Regions from separate parts of the Nocardioides dubius genome, predicted to be linked through region 1. Evidence: predicted binding sites of a transcription regulator. Region 1 holds the regulator's gene; the other holds the start of a gene.

Region 1 (3,399 bases):
CCGCGGAGCGGAGCTCGTCCTGGTGGCACTCGTTGGCGTGGGCCAGGGAGCGGTGCAGGTAGCCGCGGTTGAGCCGCAGCTCGGGGCGGGTGAACTCGTCGGCGGAGACGTGCAGGTGGCGGGTGGTGCCGCCGTCCTCGCGCCGGTCGACCAGGGAGACCATGGCGACGCGCAGCTCGACCACGACCCGGCCCGCGCGGTCGCGGTGGTGGGTGGTCAGCTGCCCGGCGACGACGATCGCACGGTCGGCGTTGAGGCTGCTGGAGACCCGCAGCAGGGCACTGCTGTTGCTGAGCGCGGCCCGCTCCAGCAGGGAGCCGGCCATGGTCAGGAAGACCGGGGTGCCGTTGTCGTCGATCAGGCCGAGGTCGTCATCGATGGCATCCTCGACCCCCTGGACGACCAGGCTCGCGCCGGCCGGGCAGGAGAGGATGCTGCGGGCCTCGGCGGCGATCTCCGCGGGCTCGTACGACGGCGTTGCGGTCGACATGGCGTTCCCTTCGCTCGACTACTTAGGGAAGCCTAACCTATGGCCCGTCGTGGCGAAAGCCCCCGTTCCAGGAACCGGCGGGTATCCTTGGCACTCGTGCACAAGGAGTGCCAGTGTTCGCGTCCAGGAGGTGGCCCGTGGTAGTCGAAGACCGGCGGCTCGCCGTCTTGCGTGCCATCGTCGAGGACTACGTCTCCACCGAGGAGCCGGTCGGCTCCAAGGCCCTGGTCGAGCGGCACCAGCTCGGCGTCTCCCCGGCGACCGTGCGCAACGACATGGCGGTCCTCGAGGAGGAGGGCTTCATCGCCCAGCCGCACACCAGTGCGGGCCGGGTGCCCACCGACAAGGGCTACCGCCTCTTCGTGGACAAGCTCACCGCCGTCAAGCCGATGAGCGTGGCCGAGCGCCGGGCGATCTCCTCCTTCCTGGACGGCGCCGTCGACGTCGACGACGTGGTCCAGCGCAGTGTGCGCCTGCTCTCCCAGCTCACCCGGCAGATCGCCGTGGTCCAGTACCCGACGCTCAGCCGCAGCACCGTGCGCCACGTCGAGCTGGTCGCGCTCAGCACCACCCGGGTGCTCGCGGTGCTGATCCTCAGCAGCGGCCGGGTCGAGCAGCGGGTGGTCGAGCTGGAGGAGGCGCTCGCCGACGACGAGCTCTTCGAGCTGCGCGCCGGCATCAACGGTGCGGTCACCGGCAAGGTGATCGCCGAGGCTGCCGGCGCGGTCACCGCGATCGTCGAGGACCTGCGCCCCGGCACCCAGATGGCCGGCGCTGCGGTCGCCGCGGTTCTGGCGGAGGCCATGTCGGACCACCGCTCGGATGAGCGGGTCGCCGTCAGCGGTGCCGCGAACCTGAGCCGGTTCGGCGAGTTCGACACCAACATCCGCCCGATCCTCGAGGCGCTGGAGGAGCACGTGGTGCTGCTCAAGCTGCTCGGGGAGACCGAGGCCGACGGCATGGTCACGGTGCGGATCGGCCACGAGGGCCCGTTGCCCCGCTTCTCCTCCAGCAGCGTGGTCTCGGCCGGCTACGGACCGGGCGACACGGCGATCGCCTCCCTGGGCATCGTCGGTCCGACCCGGATGGACTATCCCGGCACCATGGCGAGCGTCCGCGCGGTGGCTCGCTACGTTTCCCGCATTCTCGATGAAGCCTGATCCCAGGCTCAGCTGATCGATCAGAAGGACCCATGAGTCAGGACCCCTACGAGCTCCTCGGCGTCGCCCGCGACGCCGACGCCGACACCATCAAGAAGGCCTACCGCAAGCTGGCGCGTCAGCTGCACCCCGACGTGAACCCCGACCCTGAGACCCAGGAGCGGTTCAAGGAGGTCAGCCAGGCCTACGAGGTGCTCAGCGACCCGCAGAAGCGGGCCGCCTACGACCGTGGCGGCGACATGTTCGGCGGCATGGGTGGCGGCGGCTTCGGCCAGGGTGCCGGCTTCTCCTTCACCGACATCATGGACGCCTTCTTCGGCGGTGGCGGCCAGGGTGGCGGCCAGGGCCGTGGCCCGCGGCCGCGGATGCGCCGTGGCCAGGACGCCCTGATCCGCCTCGAGATCGAGCTCGCCGAGGCGGCGTTCGGCGTCACCCGCGAGCTCAAGGTGGACACCGCCGTGCTCTGCGAGGCCTGTCACGGCGACGGCGCCGCGCCCGGCAGCAAGCCGGTCACCTGCGAGACCTGCCACGGCCAGGGCGAGGTCGCCCACGTGCAGCGCTCGTTCCTCGGCGAGATCCGGACCCTGCGCCCCTGCGCGGCCTGCCGCGGCTTCGGCACGATCATCCCCGAGCCGTGCCGCGAGTGCGCCGGCGACGGCCGGGTCCGCTCGCGCCGCTCGCTGACCGTGAAGATCCCGGCCGGCGTCGACACCGGCACCCGGGTCCAGCTCTCCGGACAGGGCGAGGTCGGCCCCGGCGGCGGCCCGGCCGGCGACCTCTTCGTGGAGATCCAGGTCGCCCCGCACGAGACCTTCACCCGGCACGGCAACACGCTGCACTGCACGGTCACCGTGCCGATGACGGCGGCCGCGCTGGGCACCGTCCTGCAGCTGCCCACCCTGGAGGCCGACGTCGCCGGGGAGGAGAGCGAGGTCGAGACCGAGTTCGACCTGGAGATCAAGCCCGGCACCCAGTCCGGCACCGACCAGGTGCTGCGTGGGCGCGGTGTCCCCGGCCTGCGTCAGGCGGGCCGCGGCGACCTGGTGGTCACCGTCGTCGTCGAGACGCCGGGCAAGCTGGACGCCCGCCAGGAGGAGCTGCTGCGCGAGCTCGCGGCGATCCGCGGCGAGGAGTCGCCGACCGGGACCGTGTCGCAGGGCTCGAAGGGCGTCTTCGGTCGCCTGCGCGACGCCTTCAACCACTGAGCCGATGACCTCACACCTGCACTGGGTCCCCAGCCTGGACGGCGTCCGCGCCGGCTCGGTCGTGGAGGTCACCGGCGAGGAGGCGCACCACGCGGTGGTGGTGCGCCGGCTCAAGGCCGGCGAGGAGCTGATGCTCACCGACGGCCTCGGCACCACGCTGACCGGCACCGTCGAGCAGACCAGCAAGCGCTCGTTCACGGTGCTCGCCGAGAGCGTCGAGACGACGCCGCGACCGGACCCGGAGCTCACCGTCGTCCAGGCGCTGCCCAAGGGGGAGCGTGGCGAGCTCGCGGTCGAGGTGCTGACCGAGATCGGCGTCGGACGGATCGTGCCCTGGGCCGCCAGCCGCTCGGTGGCCGTCTGGCGCGGCGAGCGGGCCGCGAAGTCGCACGCGAAGTGGCAGGCCACCGCCCGGGAGGCGGCCAAGCAGGCCCGGCGCCGCTGGTTCCCGCAGGTGCCGGCGCTGGCGCAGACCGACGAGGTGGTCGCGATGATCGCGGACGCCGACCTGGCGCTGGTCCTGGACGAGGACGCCGTCGAGCCG
Region 2 (3,399 bases), on a different contig from region 1:
AGCCGCTGAGCAAGCGGCTCAGCTCCGAGGTGGTCAGCGCCGCCCGTCGTCCCGGATCGACCGCCTCGGCCGACCCGGACGCCGGCTCCAGCGAGTCGCCCTCGGCGGAGGAGACCGAGAGCTCCGAGTCGCCGTCGCTCAGCCCGGACGACGCCGACCGCGAGGCCACTGCGGCCGCCAACGGCCTCTGCGCCTGATCGCCCGCCCCGGCGTAGGCTCGGAAGCGATGAACGACCGCACCGCTGACTCCTCCCCGAACGCCGAGACCGCGTGGCAGCGCCGCAAGCGGCTCGCCGAGATCTTCGGCGACTCCGCGCCGTCCTCGACCAAGGACGACCGCGACCCCGAGGAGTCGCGCCGCAGCGACGCCCGGGCGAGCGAGGAGTGGCTCAAGCGCCAGGTCCCGCCACACCACGGCTCGATGTGACCTCTCGGCACCTCTGACGGCGAGAATTGCGCGCTGAGGTCGCATTGAATGCGACGACGCCCGCCCCGCCGAAGCGGAACGGGCGTCGATGCGGTGCGAGGTGGCGGGTCAGAGTTGACCGCCCGGACGCTGCGAGAGCAGGTCGCGGATCTCCTCCAGCAGGATGATGTCGTCCGGCTTCGCGGCCGGACCGTCCTGGAAGAAGCGCTCCTTGGCCATGTTGTAGGGCGTCACCACGAAGTAGAAGACGACCGCAGCCAGGATCAGGAACGAGACCAGCGCGGTGAGGAACAGACCGACGTTGACGTCGGCGATCTCGACGCTGTCGAAGTTCGGCTCGCCGCCGATCTTGCCGATGAAGCCGAGCAGCACACCGGTGAAGGTCTCGACGACCTTGGCGAACGCCGTGGCCATGATGAAGGCAACGGCGAGCTCCACCAGATTGCCCTTGAGTACGAACTCCTTGAAGCCCTTCAGGTTCATTGAGCACTCCTTAATGGGTCGGAGCACCCCGAGGACCCCCGACCACGCAGTTTTTGACAGCGCCACACGTTAACGCGAAATCGATGCCGTCAGGAACATCGACGCCGCGGCGCCCGCGATCTCCCGTGCCTGCGCGTCGCCGACCGCGAGCACCACCAGAGCGCCCGTCTCGGTGCCGCCGGCTCCCGACCGCGGGGCCGGCACGGTGATCACGCTGACGGCGTCCGCGACCTGATGCACGCTGCCGTCGGTGGGCCGGGTGGCGATCAGGTCGATCCGGTCGCCCGGGCGCAACAGCGCCGCGACCCCGGCATCGGTGAGTCGCACCGGCAGCGCCACCTTGCCCGGATGCCCGCTCAGCAGCGGGGCTGCGACCAGGTCGGCGTCGGTCAGCGGGGTGCCGCGGCGCAGCGGCCCGGCCAGTGTCCGCCCCGCCCCCGCGGACGGCGACAGCGCGCCGTACGGGGCCAGCTCCGGCGGTGCCTGGAGGCGGGTCAGATCGCTGCGGGAGAGCGTGTGCCCGGCCGGCAGGTCGCGAGCCGCGACGGTGACCGCCACGGTGGCCGGAGCGGGCGGGGTGAGCGCCCGCAGCCCGCTGACCACGGCACCGGCCAGGCAGAGCGCGACGAGCAGCCGGCGGTGGCGCAGCAGTGCCCGGCGCGTCCGCAGGCCCGCGGCGCGCAGGTGCTGGAGCAGCGGAGGGGGAGCAGTGGCCGAGTCCATGGATCGAGGCTAGGGAGAACGTTCCGCATTGTGAGCGCTATCCACAGGTGCCGTACGATTGGCAGTCGGCGGTGGCGAGTGCCAGCGCCGGAACGGACCGAGAACACAGGAGGGGTGCGGCGGTGCCGACCTACCAGTACGCGTGCACCGAGTGCGGTCACGCCTTCGAGATCGTGCAGAGCTTCAGCGACGACTCGCTCACCGTCTGCCCCGAGTGCGAGGGCCGGCTGCGCAAGGTCTTCAACGCCGTGGGCGTCGTCTTCAAGGGCTCGGGCTTCTACCGCACCGACTCCCGTTCGGGCTCCTCGTCGTCGGTGCCGGCGGCCAGCGACTCCTCGTCGAGCAGCAGCACCTCGACCTCGACCTCGACCTCGAGCACCAGCACCAGCACCTCAAGCACCAGCAGCTCGAGCACCGCGGCCAGCACCTCCGCGTGAGGTGACGCGCCGGGCCCGCACGCTCGGGTCCCGGCGCCGCACAGCCCGCCACCTACGCTGATCGGGTGTCGAAGCTCTCCGAAGCCTGGCAGGCGTTCCGGCAGTGGCCCTGGGCCGCGCGCTGGGCGGTGCACGTCTGCGCCCTGCTGGTCCTGGTGCTCGTCAGCACGCTGTTGACCGGCGTCGCGCTCGTCCGCCGGCCCTTCCCCCAGACCGAGGGCACCATCGACGTGCCCGGCCTGAGCGCCGCCGTCGACGTGGTCCGTGACGAGCACGGCATCCCGCAGATCTACGCCGACACCCTGGACGATCTGATGCGCGCGCAGGGCTTCGTGCATGCCCAGGACCGGTTCTACGAGATGGACGTGCGCCGGCACGCCACCGCCGGCCGTCTCTCCGAGCTCTTCGGCGCGACCACGCTGGAGACCGACAAGGCCGTGCGCACCATGGGTTGGCGTCGCGTCGCCGAGCGCGAGCTCACTCTGCTCAAGCCCGAGACCCGGGCCGCGCTGGAGGCGTACGCGGCCGGCGTCAACGCCTGGATGGCGGACCGGTCGCCGTCGCAGATGTCCGTGGAGTACAGCCTGCTGCGCCTGGACGGGCTGGACTACGAGCCGGAGCCGTGGACGCCGGTGGACTCGCTGGCCTGGCTGAAGGCGATGGCCTGGGACCTGCGCGGCAACATGCAGGAGGAGGTGAACCGGGCGCTGGCGCTGGTCGAGGTCGGCAAGGAGCAGGTCGCCGACCTCTATCCCGACTACCCGTATGCGACGCACCGCCCGATCGTCGGTCAGGGCGCCCTGGTCGACGGGCGCTACGAGCCCGAGGCCAGCAAGGCCGGCACCCGCGACCCGGCGCGTCCGCCGTTCACCGCCGACCAGGCCGACGCGCTGCGCGGGGTGCAGCGGGCCCTGGACGCGGTGCCGGCGCTGATCGGTCAGGGCGACGGCATCGGCAGCAACTCCTGGGTGGTCTCCGGCGAGCACACCACCACCGGCAAGCCCCTGCTGGCCAACGACCCGCACCTCGGCACCAGTCTTCCGGGCGTGTGGACCCAGGTCGGCCTGCACTGCCGCTCGTTGAGCAGTGCCTGCCCGATCGACGTCTCCGGGTTCAGCTTCTCCGGCGTGCCCGGGGTGGTGATCGGGCACAACCAGAGCATCGCCTGGGGCTTCACCAACCTCGGCCCGGACGTCTCCGACCTCTACCTGGAGCGGATCTCCGGTGACGACTGGCTCTACGACGGCACCTATCGCCCGATGATCACCCGTCAGGAGGCGATCGAGGTGCGCGGCGAGGACGACTTCGAGCTGACGGTGCGCGAGACCG

What was found. The regulator HrcA, encoded in region 1, represses chaperone genes, less so after heat shock. The targets are predictions, from matches to a motif close to TTGGCACTCGNNNNNNNCGAGTGCCAA.
Region 2: a site for HrcA is predicted at 1,692-1,718, ahead of ABD151_RS09570 (FmdB family zinc ribbon protein). Genes of this name have one in related genera too.

Annotation. Positions count from the first base shown of each region.
Region 1 covers NZ_BAAALG010000017.1:184,114-187,512, forward strand. The annotation lists gene ABD151_RS20770 (hypothetical protein) at 1-490, opposite strand, end outside; gene hrcA (heat-inducible transcriptional repressor HrcA) at 628-1,650, shown strand; gene dnaJ (molecular chaperone DnaJ) at 1,683-2,855, shown strand; gene ABD151_RS20785 (16S rRNA (uracil(1498)-N(3))-methyltransferase) at 2,860-3,399, shown strand, end outside.
Region 2 covers NZ_BAAALG010000007.1:180,331-183,729, reverse strand. The annotation lists gene ABD151_RS09590 (LCP family protein) at 1-197, shown strand, start outside; gene ABD151_RS09585 (hypothetical protein) at 227-427, shown strand; gene ABD151_RS09580 (MscL family protein) at 536-910, opposite strand; gene ABD151_RS09575 (SAF domain-containing protein) at 980-1,633, opposite strand; gene ABD151_RS09570 (FmdB family zinc ribbon protein) at 1,756-2,070, shown strand; gene ABD151_RS09565 (penicillin acylase family protein) at 2,136-3,399, shown strand, end outside.